One region of the Paenibacillus sp. EKM301P genome, then DNA from elsewhere that is predicted to be linked to it. Evidence: riboswitches for the same ligand, from Rfam matches in the RefSeq annotation. Region 1 holds a riboswitch; each other region holds the start of a gene.

Region 1 (4,233 bases):
GCAAGAGCCTCCTGCACGACCCGACTTGGTTCCGCGAGGCAGTTCACGCTTCCAACAACCAGATACATCTGTAAATGCCGCCGCATGATCTCAGGTAATATTCGACCGCTCATTGGAGTATCTCCTGACGACGGCGGTAGGCCCAATGATTGGTTGGACCGTGTCCCTGGCCCAGATACAATGTATCCTCAATCGCCGCCTGAATGAAGGCTCTTCCATTGACAATAGCTTCCGGTACAGACACGCCTTTCCCTAATTCAGCGGTAATCGCTGCTGAGAACGTACATCCTGTTCCGTGTGTGTGGACAGTTCGCACCCGCTTGCCGCCCAGCTCTGTGAAGGCAGTTCCGTCAAATAGCAGGTCAATGACCTGACCGCTGTTTTCGCTCTCCTCATCGTGGCCGCCCTTGATCACAACGAATTTGGGACCCCGGCTGCTAATATGTCTCGCAGCTTCACGGCGCCCTTCCATCGTACGAATGCTTATCCCGGTTAAGGCCTCCGCTTCCGGGATATTTGGTGTGACGACCAGGGCCAAGGGGAGCAGGTCGTCGTTCAATGCCTGCACCGCTTCTGGTTGCAGCAGCTTTGCGCCCCCTTTGGCAATCATTACAGGATCGACGACAACCTTTTCCCAGCCGAACTTTCGGATCTGCTCGGCCACAAGACGGATTCTGCCTGCATCAAATAGCATGCCAGTCTTTAGGGCGTCGACTCCAAGATCTGATCCTACAGCTTCGATCTGTTGCGCTGTTGCTTCCTGTGGCAGCGGATATACACCGTGAACTCCCAAAGTATTTTGTACCGTTATGGCCGTAATAGCTGACATGCCGTATACGCCAAGCTCCTGAAAGGTTTTGAGATCGGCTTGAATTCCAGCCCCGCCGCCACTGTCTGAACCGGCAATCGTCAGCGCTCTCGGTACATGCACGTCTCTCATCGCGCACCACCTGTTGTAGTTGTTCCAGCTTCACGGATCGTGACTTGCCCCTCTAGCGAACCAGTATGTAGTTTGGCAAGCTCGTCGAGAAAGGCAATCTGGAAGCTGCCCGGCCCCAGCTTTGCGGTATGCGCTGCGGCTCGAGAAGCTGCTGCACCGTAAAATGCCAAACCTGCTGTGCCTGCGAGCAGCAGGTTGGGTTCAACTGCTGCAAAGGCACCCAACACAGAGGTCAGCAGGCAGCCTGTTCCGGTTACCTTCGTAAGCAGCGCGTCTCCGCCACTAATCAATCGTACTTCAACCCCATCGGTGATGACGTCCTCTTTTCCAGTGATGACAACCATGGTATGGAGCGTTTGCGCAGCCCGAACTGCCAGATCGACATTACTGCTGTCAGCACTGTCGCCTGCATCTACCCCTTTAATTTCTCGGGCTTCTCCGATCAGATGAGCGACTTCGGCTGCATTGCCTCGTACTAGTGAGATGTTAACCTCGTTTAGGATTCGCAGTGCTGACTCGGTTCTAAAGCTAGTCGCTCCTGCACCGACCGGATCTAACAGAACTGGAACACCGTGAGCATTCGCCGATTGTCCAGCAAGGATCATGGCATCCACCAGCTCACGGTTTAGCGTACCGATATTTAACACGACGGCGCCCGCTATTTTGGCCATATCTGCTACTTCCTCGGGTGCATAAGCCATCACCGGGGAAGCCCCTAGTGCATATAGGCCGTTGGCTGTAAAGTTGGTGACCACCACATTGGTTATATTATGAACGAGGGGGTTGCTGTTTTGTACCTTTGTCAGGAGCGCCGAATAACTTTGTTCCCATATATTCATCATGTTTATCCTCTCTCATCTATACTGATTATTCCAAGACCGTAGCGCGCATCTGGACGGGCCATTGTTCCTGCTTATAAGCCATATCCCAGAACATATATTCCAGCTGGCAGCTTAGCATAAAATGCTCAATCATCCGCTCTCGCTCGGCAGCCGTGGCGACTTTCGCCCAAGCATCCACACGCTCTCGATATTTGAAGGTTACATCTTCAATTTGGTTGCCATAGAAGCAAATCCACTCATAGAACGGATGAGACTCGTCTGGTCTTACCTCATCCATTAGCCTGCGTCCAATTTCAAGATATGTCCATGGACATGGTAGCAGCACGGCCATGATTTCCCCAAGACTACCCTCATGTGCGACGGTCAGCATATGGCGGATATAATGATGAGCGGACGGAGCGAGTGGATATCCCTGCATCTCTTCATAGGTGACACCTGCGATAGCACAAAAATTTTGATGCGGATGAACCTCGCTGTTGAGAATAAAAGAGATCTGTTCGTTAAATACAGCCATATCCTCCCGGCTCGTGCTTTTGGAGATTGCGATGCCGTAAATCCGCATGTAGGCGTTCAAATATTCAAAGTCTTGTTTTACATAGTGAATCAGCTGTTCCCTTGTTAAATTTCCTTCAGCAATACCTCTCACAAAGGGATGCTCATAAATGGCTTGAAAAATGCCATCCGCCTGCTGACGGAGCTCTTGCGAAAAACTCATTTCCCCACCTCCAACAAAAATGGAGAATAAGAAGTCCCGTAAGATACAATTCTCGGAACAATGCCAAAAAGCCGCCCCGAAAACTGGAGCGGCTTCAACATAGGTTCAATGCGCAAAAACGCCTGAAACCCTATATAGAAGGCTCCACTTTCCTACGCTAGTACGAACTAGATCAGGTTCAAAGGGTCCAAGATTCATTCTTGTCTCAGCCATAATGGCTCCCCTAGTGGACTTTCCTATTCTTTTGACTAATACTGTACATTCGTTCCTATGTTATGTCAAACTGCTTATGCCTAGTGAAGGATTAGTGAGGGTGTTGGATTACACTTTCCACGGCTTTGACCCTCACATATTCCGGTTTCCACATTGCATCCCGAATGGCTTGCTCAATATTTGGAAGGTGTGCCTGAGCTACCTGATCCTGAATTGCGGCCTTTGCTACCGCAACCGCAACCGCAAACGAAACATCACGTAATTTTCGAATATGGGGCAGCAGTGCGCCGCCAAGTTCATTCGAATCTACGGCGTTGGCAACGGCATCAGCTGCTGCGGTAAACATGGAAGGAGTGATTCGTTTGGCCTTGACCACAATTGCGCCTAGACCCAGTCCCGGGAAAACAAAGGCATTGTTCGCCTGACCAATTTCAAATTTCGTACCGTTATAGGTGACGGGCTCAAAGGGACTTCCCGTAGCAATCAATGCTTTGCCATCAGTCCATCGTATCAAATCCTCGGGTACCGCTTCAGCCAGATTGGTAGGATTGGACATGGGCATAATGATCGGGCGTTCCACATGCTTTGCCATTTCCTTGATAATCTCTTCAGAAAAGGCACCCGCTACACCGGAAGTCCCAATTAAGATTGTAGGTTTTACCTGACGGATGACCTCCAACAACGGTATTTTGCCGTCTTCCGATCGGGCCCATGAGCTGATTTCTTCCTTTTTACGCACATATGGTTTCTGATAATCGAGTACATCTTCCATATCGTCCGTTAATAGCCCGCGATAATCAAAGGCCCAAAACGACCTGAAAGAATCTTCTGCAGGAAGCCCGTCCTCGATCATAGCGCTCCGTATTTGGTCGGCGTTACCGATTCCTGCTGCCCCTGGACCAAAGACAAGTATTTTTTGTTCACGTAGCGGAATTTTGGTGACACCTACCGCCGAAACAATCGCAGCTAATGTGACTGCTCCTGTGCCCTGGATGTCATCATTGAAGGTGAGAATGTTTTGACCGTATTTCCCTATAATGTGGCGTGCGTTCACGCTGCCCACATCCTCCCAATGCAAAAGCGCTTTCGGGAATTGTGTTAACGTTTTGCTGATAAAGGTATCAATAAATTGATGATAGGCTTCTCCGCGAACTCGTTTATGGCGGTTTCCGATGTATAGCGGATCATTCAGCAGCTTCTCGTTATTCGTGCCGACATCCAGTACAATGGGCAGCACCCGCCCGGGATGAATACCTGCCGCAGCTGTATATACAGCAAGTTTGCCAATAGCAATGTTAATTCCCCCGACACCCCAGTCACCAATTCCCAAAATACTTTCTGAATCCGTCACGACGATAAGGTCAACATCCTCACTACGCAATCCGGAATTATAGAACGCCTGTCCGATACCGTTCGGATGATCTATTGATAAATATACGCCCCCGGGACGGTTGTACTCATGGCTGTATTCTTGAATGGCGGTTCCTACAGTCGGTGTGTAGACTACGGGCAGCATTTCACTC
Region 2 (4,233 bases), on a different contig from region 1:
TCCCGAAGAGTTGGAAGTCTTGCTGGAACAGATGGGAGAAATTCAAGAGCAATTGGATATGGGGGATTTTTACCTCATTGATGTGAAGGTTGAAGAAATGGCGAATGGATTAGGTCTCTCTGCCATCGGACTGGATCGGGATGTAGCAGCACTTAGTGGTGGGCAACGGACAAAGGTGCTTCTTGCTAAGTTGCTGTTGGAAAAGCCGAATGTATTGCTGCTGGATGAGCCTACCAACTATTTGGATGTGGAGCATATAGAATGGCTTACGCGATATTTGAAGGATTATCCCTATGCTTTTATCCTCATCTCACATGATACTGAATTTATGAACCAAGTCGTTAATGTAATCTACCATCTTGAATTTGCTAAGATGACCCGCTATTCAGCTAACTATGAAAAGTTTCTTGAAATGGCGGATCTGAACAAAGCACAGCATATTGATGCATATGAGAAGCAGCAGGAATATATTAAGAAACAGGAAGATTTTATTCAGCGCAATAAAGCGCGCGCATCTACATCAGGCCGTGCAAAAAGCCGTGAAAAGCAGCTTGATCGGATCGAACGTATTGATAAGCCTGAAGAAGCTGCAAAGCCAACCTTTCAGTTCAAAGAAGCCCGTGCGAGCGGGAAAACGGTTTTTGAGGGTATTGATTTTGAAATTGGCTACACTCATGCTCTTTTGCCTAAAATGTCCATGACGATCGAACGTGGCGAAAAGATCGCAATTGTTGGCTGTAATGGTGTTGGTAAGTCTACGTTGCTCAAAACCATTCTTGGGAAAATACCTCCAATCAGCGGAAAAACCTATCAAGGGGATTTCTTGCAGCCTGCTTATTTTGAACAGGAAGTAAAGGCGGAGAAAATTACACCGATTGACGATGTATGGAATGAATTTCCGCATTTGAATCAGCATGAAGTACGAGCGCATTTGGCGCGCTGTGGTTTGAAGAATGAGCATATCACCCGGCCTTTGTCTGCGCTTAGTGGTGGAGAACAGGCTAAAGTCCGCCTTTGTAAACTGTTAATGCGTGAGAGCAACTGGGTACTGTTTGATGAGCCTACCAACCACTTGGATGTCAAAGCAAAGGATGAACTCAAACGCGCTTTGAAGGAATACAAAGGGACCGTATTGCTTGTATCCCACGAACCGGACTTTTACGAGGATTGGGTAACCAAAACGTGGAATGTAGAAGAGTGGTCTAGTAAAGTTAACTAAAATCCAGTTCTGACAGATTTAACACAAGGTGGGGTTTGCAGAATTAGGAAAATATGCTAAGCTATCTTTAGCTGATACAATAAAATAGTTACACTAGGGGAGCCGCCCATGCGGCTGAGACGAAATAAATGGATTTCGGACCCTTTGTACCTGATCTGGGTTATGCCAGCGTAGGGAAGTGAGTACTGTACAAACAAGGTAGTAGCTCTTTACTTTTGTTTGCACAGGGAACGATATACGTTTACGGATATAATAGTCCGTTCGATTTTGAACGTTTGTCAAGCCACTTCCTCTGGGAAGTGGCTTTTTGCGTTTCGTTCATCTTCATTTGTTCGAGCTTCCGTAGACGGATTTACAAATGATCTCCTTTCATTATTGCTGTTACATGTGGCTGGCTCCGTATGATATTACCCAATAGGGAGCTGCAACAATATAGTTCAGCTTATACGATTATTTTATATTTTTTAGTCCAAGTGAGGTGAAAATGAGATCGAATTACACGTAATTACGATGGAAAGTGTCTCCTGTGTGGATGTACCCAAAGTGGCTGCCGCTATTTGTCCTTATATTCATTATGTACACGCACGTTCGAAACAGAAGGGTGCCTCTGCTTTGCTTTCTTTGACTCGTAGCATGATCGAGCAGGAAGTTCCTTTGCAGCAAATTGTAGTAAATGACCGTATGGACGTAGCTTTACTTACCTTGGCAAGAGCTGTCCAGCTACCTGCTAATGGGTTATCTGTGATGGATGCGAAAAGTCTGCTTCCAGTGGGTACACGCTGTGGAGTGTCTGTACATTCCTTGGAGGAGGTGCAGACCGCTGAGCAGGGGGGAGCAGACTATGTACTATTTGGTCATGTATATGAGACCTATTGTAAGGCCGGTCTTGTACCGCGGGGTGTAGCACAGCTTGAACGCATTTGCAGATTGTCGGCCATTCCGGTGATAGCGTTGGGAGGCATACAACCTCATCATGTTCCAGAGCTCTATCATGCCGGAGCAAGCGGAATTGCGGTGATGTCTGGTATATGGGAAGCAGAGTCACCCGTTGCAGCAGCGATGGAATATAGGCGAATGGTAGATCTTGTAGTTCACGACCTGTAGCAAGAAAACGAGACGAAGGGAAAGCAGAATGCTCACCGGAGAGGAGACACGGAACATATGTCAAAGACACATACAGAGAAAAAAGCAATAGGACACGCAGAATGCTTGGTCATAGGCGGGGGTGTGATCGGCAGTGCCATTGCTTATCATGTGGCTAAGGAGGGACGAAGTACAATTATGCTGGAACGATGTATCCCCGGTGAGGGAGCATCAGGAGCAGCGGCGGGAATGCTGGCAGCGGAAAGTGAAGAGTTCTCAGACCTTGAGCTGGCACGATTTGCTCGCGCAAGTCGAGATGCATTCCCTGACCTTGTCTGTGATTTGGAGCGTTTATCGGGTATTTCAGTGGATTTTCGTACCGAAGGTTTTGTGACCCCTTTTCGTTCAGAAACAGAGGGCCAAAGGCGCTGGAATGCTGCGAATATCCGAGAGGATGATAGCCCTATTTGGTGGGATGCCAGGGAATTGGCTCGACGGATTCCGGGCTTGGCAGATCAAGTAATTGGGGCTATATACCGATCAAAGGAGACACAAGTGGCCCCTGTTCAGCTTTGCCGTGCTTATGCAGGGGCAGCTGCGGTGCTGGGAGCAACAATATGGTCTGGAACTCATGCCGAGGAACTGATCATACAGGACGGCCGAGTTTGCGGTGTGCGAACGGATAGTGGATTTTTTTCCTGCGATCAGGTCGTGATTGCCGCAGGCTTGGACAGCTTGAAATTGCTAGTACAAATTGGATTTGATTATCCTCTTTATCCAGTCAAGGGTGAAGTGGTAGCAGTCTCCTTGAAGGACCATCCGTTGGATTATACCATTTATGCCGACGATGTTTACCTCGTGCCTAAACAGAATAACGAGCTTTGGATTGGGGCTACGAGTCTTCCACATCAATATGACAAAGAGGTGACCGTAGGAGGCTTAAAAGGACTGTTAGCACGTGCATCTGCCTGGTTGCCGCGTGTACAAGAAGCTTCTTTTATACGTGCTTGGGCGGGCTTACGTCCACAGGCAGCTGCGGAGCGTCCTTTCATTGGCCCTGTTCCTGGAGTAGAGGGCGTCTATGCTGCAGTCGGGCATTATCGTAACGGTGTCTTGCTTAGTGATGCGACTGGGCGAGCGATGGCAGCTATGCTTAAAGGGGCTGATGCGGCTGGACTTGGAATAAGCAAATTTTCTTCTGAACTCCTCAAGGAGGAAAGCTTATGAAGCTGATCATTAACGGACAGAACATGACCATTTCTAATCGAATCACTCATGTGGATCAATTGCTGCATGAACTTGATTTAAAGGTGAAAACCGTAGTGGTAGAGCTGAATCGGCATATATTGACCCGTGAAGATCATCATGAGACGGTACTTAAGGATGGAGATTGCCTAGAAATCGTACATTTTGTAGGAGGCGGTTGATCATGTTAACCATTGGAAAAGCATCTTTTACCTCAAGGCTGTTGCTGGGAACAGGGAAATTTTCGGATCTGAATATCCAATCCCAGGCTGTAGAGGCTGCTGAGACGGAAATATTAACGTTCGCTGTGCGCAGACTGAATTTGGAGGAACGGGATAAGCAACATTTTCTTGATACGCTAGATTTGAGCCGGTATACACTTCTTCCCAACACAGCAGGAGCAACAACAGCAGAAGAGGCAATCCGTATTGCCAAGTTGGCAAAAGCCTCTGGCTTGTGCGACATGATTAAGGTGGAAGTCATTGGGGATAGCAAAACGCTGTTGCCTGACCCTTTTGAAACGTTGAAGGCTAGTGAAAAACTGCTAGAGGAAGGCTTTGTCGTACTGCCCTACATATCGGATGATGTGATACTAGCAAAGAGGCTGCAAGAGCTTGGAGTACATGCCATTATGCCTGGTGCCTCACCGATTGGTACAGGACATGGTTTGCTCAATCCGTTTTCAT
Region 3 (4,233 bases), on a different contig from region 1:
TATCCTGGTGCGATATCCGTCGTCAGCGGCCCTAAAGTATAAAAGGGGGCTTCCTTACAAATCTCCATTTGTAAATCCACATTCTCCTTGATTTTGTGCATAGGGACATGTCCTGGCCCTTCAATCATGACCTGGACATCATGCTTCCATGCAATTTGCGTGAGCTCGCCCAACGTCTCCAGCTCTGCAAATTGTGCTTCATCATTCGCATCATAGATACTCCCTGGACGCAGACCATCCCCGAGAGAAAAGGCCACATCGTAGGCTTTCATAATTTCACAGATTTCTTCAAAATGCGTATACAAAAAATTCTCCTGATGGTGTGCAAGGCACCAGGCTGCCATGATCGACCCGCCCCGGGATACAATTCCCGTCATTCTATTCGCCGTCATCGGTATATATCGCAGCAATACACCCGCATGGATTGTAAAATAGTCCACTCCCTGCTCCGCCTGCTCAATCAGCGTGTCTCGATACAGCTCCCACGTCAGCTTCTCAGCTTCGCCGTTCACCTTTTCCAGTGCCTGATATAGCGGCACCGTTCCAATCGGTACGGGAGAATTCCTGATGATCCATTCGCGCGTTGTATGAATATTCCGGCCTGTAGACAGGTCCATGACGGTGTCTGAGCCCCAGCGCACAGCCCAGGTCATCTTCTCCACTTCTTCCTCGATGGAGGACGTAACTGCGGAATTCCCAATGTTCGCATTGATCTTTACGTGAAAATGGCGTCCAATGACCATGGGCTCGCTTTCCGGGTGATTGATATTTGAAGGTAAAATAGCTCGTCCAGCCGCCAGCTCCTGTCGTACAAACTCGGGCTCTACACCTTCGCGGATCGCCGCAAATTCCATTTCAGGCGTAATGATCCCTTGCCGCGCATAGTGCATTTGCGTCACAGTACGCCCTTGCGAAGCCCGTAGCGGACGGTTGGTCACGCCGGGAAATTCCACTGTCTCCCGTTTGGAGCCGGGTTTCAGTCCATTATCCTCCGGCTTGACGGCGCGGCCCTCATAAGCCTCCACATCCCCCCGTTCCAGTGCCCAAGCTCGCCGTAATGGTGGCAATCCCTGACGGATATCGACCTGGTAGGCTTCGTCCGTCATCGGACCGCTGGTATCATACACACGCAGTGGCTCATGATGCTCGGTGCCCTGCGGCGTATGTGTGGGTTGTAGCGCGATTTCACGCTCAGGCACAGCAATATCCGGCCGAGAACCTTGAATATACACCTTACGGCTCCCCGGAAAGGGCTTTAGCCCACTGGCTTGCTCCGCTTTGGCCTTCTCTCCCTCTACTTCTATTATTCCCGCCAATCCTGCATCTGCTGATTTCATTCCTGTTTCTTTTGTTCCTTTTGTTTCTGTCGGTTTCATGATCCATTCCTCCCGTATCGTTGAAATGACACACCGATCCGGAACCATTCCCAGGGTGGCGCTGATCTATGCAAAAAAGCCGGTTCCCTAGGGAACCGGCTAATCAAACGAGACAGCTATCCAAACCGATCGCACGTGGAATAATCATATTCCAATGCGCGGCCGTAGACAGCAGCTGCGTATACATTTCAATGGCCGATTACTTCCCTACGCTGGTATGATCCAGATCAGGTGCAAAGGGTCCGGAATCTTGCCTGATTCCATCTCAGCCCGCATTACAGGCTCCCCCAGTAACTGTGATAATTTCTATTCACATGAATTGGCGGCTATAACAAACATCCCGCCATCTCTATCAGACTACTTTAAATTTATAGCTTTGGCAACCCTTGTATGATTTCCTTTTGTATTGATTACTGTCACGGAAGCATAAGCCCCATTTCCTTGGCTGCTTCGATCAAAATCGGTGCAAACTCATGCAGCGTCTCGGGCGCAAGTCGACTGACCGGGCCGGATACAGATAAAGCCGCCGTGACCTGTCCCTTTCGGTTCACAATAGGCGCGGCCACAGCCGCAGCTCCTGGCTCACGTTCTTCATAGCTGGTCGCATAGCCCTTCTCACGAATGTCCTGCAGCTGGGCTTTATAAACCTCCGGGTCTACCGAAGGTGGCCATTCTTCACTGCTTAGCAATACCTCCAGCTCCTGCGGTGGCATAAAGGCCGCCAGCACCTTGCTGGAGGCTCCCACAGCCAGCGGCATACGCGCACCCACAGGCGCAACCCTGCGGATCGCCTGATTGCTCTGCACGGCTTGTATGCGAATACGCATGCTTCCATCCCGCAGGTACAAGCTGACCGTTTCCCCTAAGCGATCACGCAGTCCTTCCATTGCAGGCTGTAACAACACCGCCGGCTCATCGCTTTGGGACAGATGCGTGGACAGCTCCCATATGCGAAAACCAAGCCTATATTTTTCCGTTTCGGCATTCCGAACGACAAATCCCCGATCCTCCAGCGTAGTCAAAAGACGATGAACAGTGCTTTTATGTAGACCAATTTGGGAGGCAATCTCCGTTAGACCAAGATCAGATTCTGCGGTAAAACACAGCAGTATATCAAGTGCACGCTCTACAGCGCGGACGGTTAATTTACGGTCTTCCATCGTGAACCGCTCCTCTTGTATCCATATTCGTTTCACACTATGAAACATGGTTACATAAATTATATAGAATAGTCGCGGCTACTGTAAACCGATGTTTTTGTGACAACCATATTACAGAACAAGAACAAACATCGACAATTCTTTGCATCATTTTTACTTTTCCGGTTCAGGCGTTGACTTTGGATAATAGCCATCATACGATAATAGGTATCTATACGGACATACCCTACTATTTTCAAGTGGAATTATACCTAAATTTTATGATTCGAAGATCAATTTTATATAAGGAGGCTCTTACATGATTTCGACATCCCAGCGCAACGCTCAGCTACAGACCGCTGTTCAGGAGCCGTCCACCCCACTCTTTAATCCCCGTATGCTGCGGTTCAAGCACGTTGTGATTGCTCTGCTGCTGTCGGTCGTATTTTTTCTGTTGTTTTGCTTTATTGCCTTGCATGCTTACATCGCCTGGGTGCTTACGAATCCCACCGTCGCACCCTTGTACTCTAATCCGATGCAGGCCAAAGGCATGCCTTATGAAGATGTCAGCTTCCCAGCCAAGGATGGTAGCCGTATCGTACAAGGCTGGTATATCCCGGCGGATCAATCGCGGAAAACCATTATTTTCAGTCATGGTTACGGGGCTAATCGCGAAGAAAGCTGGATTCCTATGTATGATCTGGCGCATTATGCCCACAGTCTGAACTTTAATGTGGTCATGTTTGATTATGGATTCGCGTCACAAAACAGCAAGGCCGTCGCAACCGGAGGTAAGGCGGAATCCCAGCAGCTTCTTGGAGCGATTCAGCTTGCGAAGCAACGCGGCTCGTCGGAAATTATCGTATGGGGCTTTTCTATGGGAGCAGGAACCGCTCTTCAGGCGGGCTTGCAAACCAAGGATGTGGACGCAATGATTTTGGACAGTACCTTCCTGCTGGAGCCAGATACACTGTACCATAACATTCACAATCAAATTAATCTGCCGAGACATCCGTCTTTGGAAATTTTGGAGTTGCTGTTTCCAGTCTTAAACGGCACCAGCTTGCATCAGATTCCATATCAAGAGGTTAAAAAGGAGAACTATCCGTTTCCAATCATGTTTGTGCATGGTACACAGGATGAAAAGGCTCCTTACCCCATTGCGGAAAAGCTTGCTGCCAATCAAACCAACCCGCTTTCCAGTGTATGGATTGTCAAAAACGGGATACATGAGCTTATTTTCAGAGAGCATCCTCGTGAATATTTGCGACGGGTATCGACATTTCTAAGCAGTGTGCAGGAGCTGGAGGACAAGAAAACCACTGCTGCTGCCCATAAACAAACGACTACGAAGTAAGAAATTATTTTCAAAACAAGTAATCATCGCCTTAAAGAAGCCTGCCTATGGACACTTAACCCGTGCCGTAGACGGGCTTCTTTTTTTATTTTCCATGAGTAATTACTGTTCTGCGCAACAGGTATAACCTGATGAAGGAAGTTCATAGACATATTCACGGTGAGACGGCGAATATACTGGGTACATATGCATCCAGGACAGATCTGCTAGATCTGCCGGATAGCCATAGTGGGATACGGGAGGTAAAAACGAATGCTGAGTACTTATGGGTCTTTCCTGCCCTTACGTGTGCTGGAGGAAATTCGTCATTGGAAGCAGCAGGAAAGTTGGCACGTGGAAGTGATTAAATCTGCTACTGAAG
Region 4 (4,233 bases), on a different contig from region 1:
AGGGCCAGGGAAAGATTTATGAGCATGCCCAAACAGAATCGCGTTAATTCCGTCCACCTGGCTCAAATACTTAACGGCATTCTCCATCATTGGTGTTTGCGGCACATCCTCATAGCCTGTATGTGCAAGCACAACAATAATGTCAGCACCTTCTGTTTTCATTTGTGGAATAAACTTTTTGGCTGTTTCCACGATATCCTTTGTAACGACCTTATCCTTCAAATTAGCTTCATCCCACTGCATAATTTGAGGTGTTACTAGACCGATAACACCCACTCTGAGTGTATGCTCTTCGCCTTTCTCATCTGTTACTGTTTTATCAAGAATCTGATAAGGGGTAAAATAATTTTTAGTAGCTTGCCCCCCTTTATCAACATAAACGTTCGCATTTACGTAAGGAAAATCAGCACCCTTGAGCGATTTGTCCAGAAAGTCGAGACCGTAGTTAAATTCGTGGTTGCCGACAGTAGCCGCATCATAGCCCATCAAGTTCATCATCTTATAGACCGGATGAACACCGCCTTCTTTCTCAAAGGTTTTGTTGCGGGCCATATAATCGTCTAATGGATTGCCCTGCAGCAAATCACCGTTATCGAACAGCATGCTGTTTCTTGTTTCACTACGCGCTTGTTGGATCAAGCTTGCTGTCCTAATCAAGCCATATTCGTTGGTTTCTTTGTCCGAATAATAATCATAATTCATGAGCGCTCCATGAATATCCGTTGTCTCCATGATCCGCAAATTCACCGTAGCGCTATCGCGAGAATTGCTAGCTGCCCAGGATGGAGCGGCTGAAAACACCAGTAGGCTACAAGCTACAACTGCTGCTGTAAACCCTTTAAACCAATTTTTACGAAATAACAAAATATACCCCTCCTCATTAAGGTGTATGCCTCATATACATACTTTTGCACATATATGTAAGCTTTGAACCCACCATTCCTATTTTAATCCAACGCCAGACAAAAGAGTAGTCATTTGCTTAAAATATTTATGAAAAAATAATTATTTTGCGTATAAAAAAAGCCAATAAATCTCCTGAAAAAGTTGGAAATTTACTGGCTTGTTCGTTTATATTGTTTCTATTTCGTCCACACCTGGCGCTCCGTTTGTTGACCCACGTACTCAATACGAGTCGGATTGACGTCTAAGATGACATAATCGGGATCATCTGGTCCGGAAAACCATTTTTTCAGAGAATCATTCCACACTTGTTTGCGTAACCCCTCATCAGCTGTAATCTGGACGGTAGCCTCCACTTCCAAGACTTCCTTCGTGCCACCCACTTCATAGCCCAGCAACAGATAAGCATTCGGATTGTCCTTTAGCTCATCCACTTTATGTGTTTTGCGATCCGTCGCCAGATGAATGTTCATTCCATCGTTAAAAAGGGCCATATAGCGTACTTTCGGTTTTCCGCCCTCAACCGTACCTAACGAGCAAAATTTGTTGTTATCCAAAGCCTTCACAATGGCTTGTTCCAGCTGACTGCGATCCAGTGTCTCCGTTTTACCCACAGTACAACAACTCCTTTTTACGAATTAGAATTCTATAGGGCTATGCCACTTGGCACCAGCTCTCCTAAACATACAGTGTAGCTGTTCTGAAAATAACATGACCGAAACAGATCTGAATGATTCATGTCCATTTTCAGATCAAAGCTCACAGTAAAAGTGTACCCTGTCGTTCGACAAATGAACCGTGAGCGCTCCCTCAAGGCTGGACAGACCTGCTTTCAAGGCATATAATCGTCGTAGTAAACCCGAATAAACGAACCCATTAAACCATACAATGCCAGGGGTGCTGGAATCGGCCGGCTGAGAGTGTGTCCCAAGACACTGACCCTTACAACCTGATCTGGGTAATGCCAGCGTAGGAATGCTTAAGCAAGATGTGCCTTTTATTAAAACAGGACATCCCTTACTTTGGTATATACAAGCGCAAGCGTCCCGGAATCTCGGGACGCTTTTTTTGTTGAAGATAAAGTTGTTGGAAAGATTGCTTCCGGCAGATGTGATTTTTGTGAAAATGGGGAATATAAACTGTCTGATTGGACGGATAACGGGTAATTAAAAAGGAGAGAACACAACGATGAAGCGCATGAAAATGTTAAGCCTGGGTCTGATCAGTCTGTGGCTCATGGCTATGACTCTGACCGCTTGCGGCGGCAATCCCCCTACATCTCAAAAGGAGGTTCCTGCTGCCGACACTTCAACGTCTACCTCGGCAAAGGGGCTCAAAGATGTTAAAGTCGTGCTCGACTGGACACCCAATACGAATCACACGGGACTCTATGTCGCCAAGGACAAAGGATTTTACGAAAAAGCAGGCTTGAATGTCCAAATTGTTCAACCAGGTTCAGGCGGAGCCGACCAAATGGTTGCTTCGAATGCTGCACCTTTTGGTATCAGCTATCAAGAAGGCGTCACTCAGGCTCGTATCCAAGGCGTACCGCTCGTATCCATCGCTGCGGTGATTCAGCATAACACCTCTGGCTTCGCAGCTCCGGTAGACCGCGGAATTAAAAGCCCGAAAGATTTCGAGGGTAAAAGCTACGGCGGCTGGGGTTCTCCTGTAGAAGAAGCGGTCATGAAATCCATCATGGATTCAGACCAAGGTGATGTGAGCAAAGTGAAAATCGTCAATATGGGCAATGCAGACTATTTTACAGCCGTGAAGCGGGATATTGACTTTGCCTGGATTTTCTACGCATGGACCGGGATTGAGGCCGAGCTTCGAGGCGAGCCCTTGGATATGCTGTATGTAAAAGATTATTCCAAAAGTCTCGATTACTATACACCTGTAATTGTGAGCAATGAACAGACGATAAAAAACGATCCTGACCTAGTCAAAGCGTTCATGGACGCTACTGCACAAGGCTATGAATACACTATCGCCCATCCAGAAGAAGCGGCGAATATCTTAACTAAAGCTGTGCCAGAGCTGGACAAAAAACTGGTACTTGCTAGCCAAAAATGGCTAAGCCCGCGTTATCAGGACGATGCCACGCAATGGGGTTTACAAAAAGCAGAGGTATGGCAAAACTACTCGGATTGGATGTATGAACGCAAGCTGCTCAGCAAACCTTTGGAAGTCGATAAGGCCTTCACAAACGACTTCTTGCCCAAGCGTTGATCATTTTGTTAAAACGCTAAATAAGACTGGACTAGAGAAGTGAACGAAGCGCCACTACGCGGACGGATGATGCTTCCCATCGCCACCGCCCCCGGATTTCTCGAATAAAGCCCTCAGCAGGGTAGAAATCCGGGGACAAAAGCGACCGTTTTGCTTGTACAGCACCATTCCGTCCAATTCGTTCTCGTTCCACTTGGTTTATTTCTCTAGTCTCATAGTATCTAAGCGCAAAAACAGGTGCGCTTATGTAGAAAATACCGTACAAAATACTGTACAACCTAGCTTTAAAACTAAGTTGCTTTTAAGGCGGTTGGTAGCGGAGCGGTTCATTTGAATCTGAAGAAGCGAAGCGGTCTCCCCACCTTAAACCACCATATCTTTTTTACTAACACTCCAATAAAGGACAGGTGAAATTCACATGGCTAATACACTGCTCAGCATTCAAGTAATCCCTAAAACACCTAATAACGAAGACTCTTACCCCTATGTAGACAAGGCGATTGAGGTCATCCAGCGTTCCGGTGTCAAACATCAGGTGAATCCATTGGATACGACCATGGAGGGCGAGCTCGACGAGTTGCTGAAAGTGGTTAAAGAAATGCACGAGGCTTTGACGGAAGCTGGAAGTCCCAGCGTCATTTCACAGATCAAAATTGCACATAACCCACAGGGTATCAGCATGAACAAGCTGACCGAGAAGTATCGCCCATGAATCCGAAAGGCAAGAACGCATCCTGGTGGAAAAGCGTATGGCCGCCCCTTGTGGCGGTCCTCTTCTTTTTAGCGGCTTGGCAGGGAGCGGTTTCCTATTTACATATTGAATCCTGGCTGCTGCCAGCTCCATCCCTAATCGTACAAGAGGGTATGGCGCAGTCGGCGTTGCTTGGTGCCCATACATGGGCTACGATTCGCCTGACGCTTGCGGGGTTTGCTATAGGGACAGCAACGGGACTGCTGATCGCCATCGTTCTTCATACGATTCCTTTTCTCAAATCTGCTTTGTACCCGCTCCTGATCCTTAGCCAAAACATTCCGATTATCGCCCTCGGTCCGTTGCTCATGGTATGGTTCGGTTTTGGCGTGCTGCCCAAGCTTATG

Evidence for each region. A riboswitch is a leader RNA that binds a small molecule or an ion and turns the genes downstream of it on or off. The one in region 1 is predicted to bind thiamine pyrophosphate.
Region 2: another riboswitch for thiamine pyrophosphate. It lies ahead of HFD99_RS16950 (thiamine phosphate synthase); the one in region 1 lies ahead of tenA (thiaminase II).
Region 3: another riboswitch for thiamine pyrophosphate. It lies ahead of thiC (phosphomethylpyrimidine synthase ThiC); the one in region 1 lies ahead of tenA (thiaminase II).
Region 4: another riboswitch for thiamine pyrophosphate. It lies ahead of HFD99_RS21960 (ABC transporter substrate-binding protein); the one in region 1 lies ahead of tenA (thiaminase II).

Annotation. Positions count from the first base shown of each region.
Region 1 is NZ_JAALFM010000005.1:99,657-103,889, reverse strand. Features, by position in the region: gene thiE (thiamine phosphate synthase) at 1-113, opposite strand, end outside; gene thiD (bifunctional hydroxymethylpyrimidine kinase/phosphomethylpyrimidine kinase) at 110-940, opposite strand; gene thiM (hydroxyethylthiazole kinase) at 937-1,782, opposite strand; gene tenA (thiaminase II) at 1,808-2,497, opposite strand; TPP riboswitch at 2,630-2,732, opposite strand; gene HFD99_RS14345 (NAD-dependent malic enzyme) at 2,802-4,233, opposite strand, start outside.
Region 2 is NZ_JAALFM010000006.1:296,763-300,995, reverse strand. Features, by position in the region: gene HFD99_RS16955 (ABC-F family ATP-binding cassette domain-containing protein) at 1-1,219, shown strand, start outside; TPP riboswitch at 1,305-1,413, shown strand; gene HFD99_RS16950 (thiamine phosphate synthase) at 1,730-2,323, shown strand; gene thiO (glycine oxidase ThiO) at 2,381-3,529, shown strand; gene thiS (sulfur carrier protein ThiS) at 3,526-3,729, shown strand; gene HFD99_RS16935 (thiazole synthase) at 3,732-4,233, shown strand, end outside.
Region 3 is NZ_JAALFM010000019.1:13,557-17,789, reverse strand. Features, by position in the region: gene thiC (phosphomethylpyrimidine synthase ThiC) at 1-1,376, opposite strand, end outside; TPP riboswitch at 1,564-1,675, opposite strand; gene HFD99_RS23615 (IclR family transcriptional regulator) at 1,793-2,536, opposite strand; gene HFD99_RS23610 (alpha/beta hydrolase) at 2,835-3,872, shown strand; gene HFD99_RS23605 (Fe-Mn family superoxide dismutase) at 4,125-4,233, shown strand, end outside.
Region 4 is NZ_JAALFM010000014.1:33,855-38,087, forward strand. Features, by position in the region: gene HFD99_RS21950 (bifunctional 2',3'-cyclic-nucleotide 2'-phosphodiesterase/3'-nucleotidase) at 1-864, opposite strand, end outside; gene HFD99_RS21955 (pyridoxamine 5'-phosphate oxidase family protein) at 1,083-1,517, opposite strand; TPP riboswitch at 1,787-1,896, shown strand; gene HFD99_RS21960 (ABC transporter substrate-binding protein) at 2,092-3,135, shown strand; gene HFD99_RS21965 (MTH1187 family thiamine-binding protein) at 3,554-3,847, shown strand; gene HFD99_RS21970 (ABC transporter permease) at 3,844-4,233, shown strand, end outside.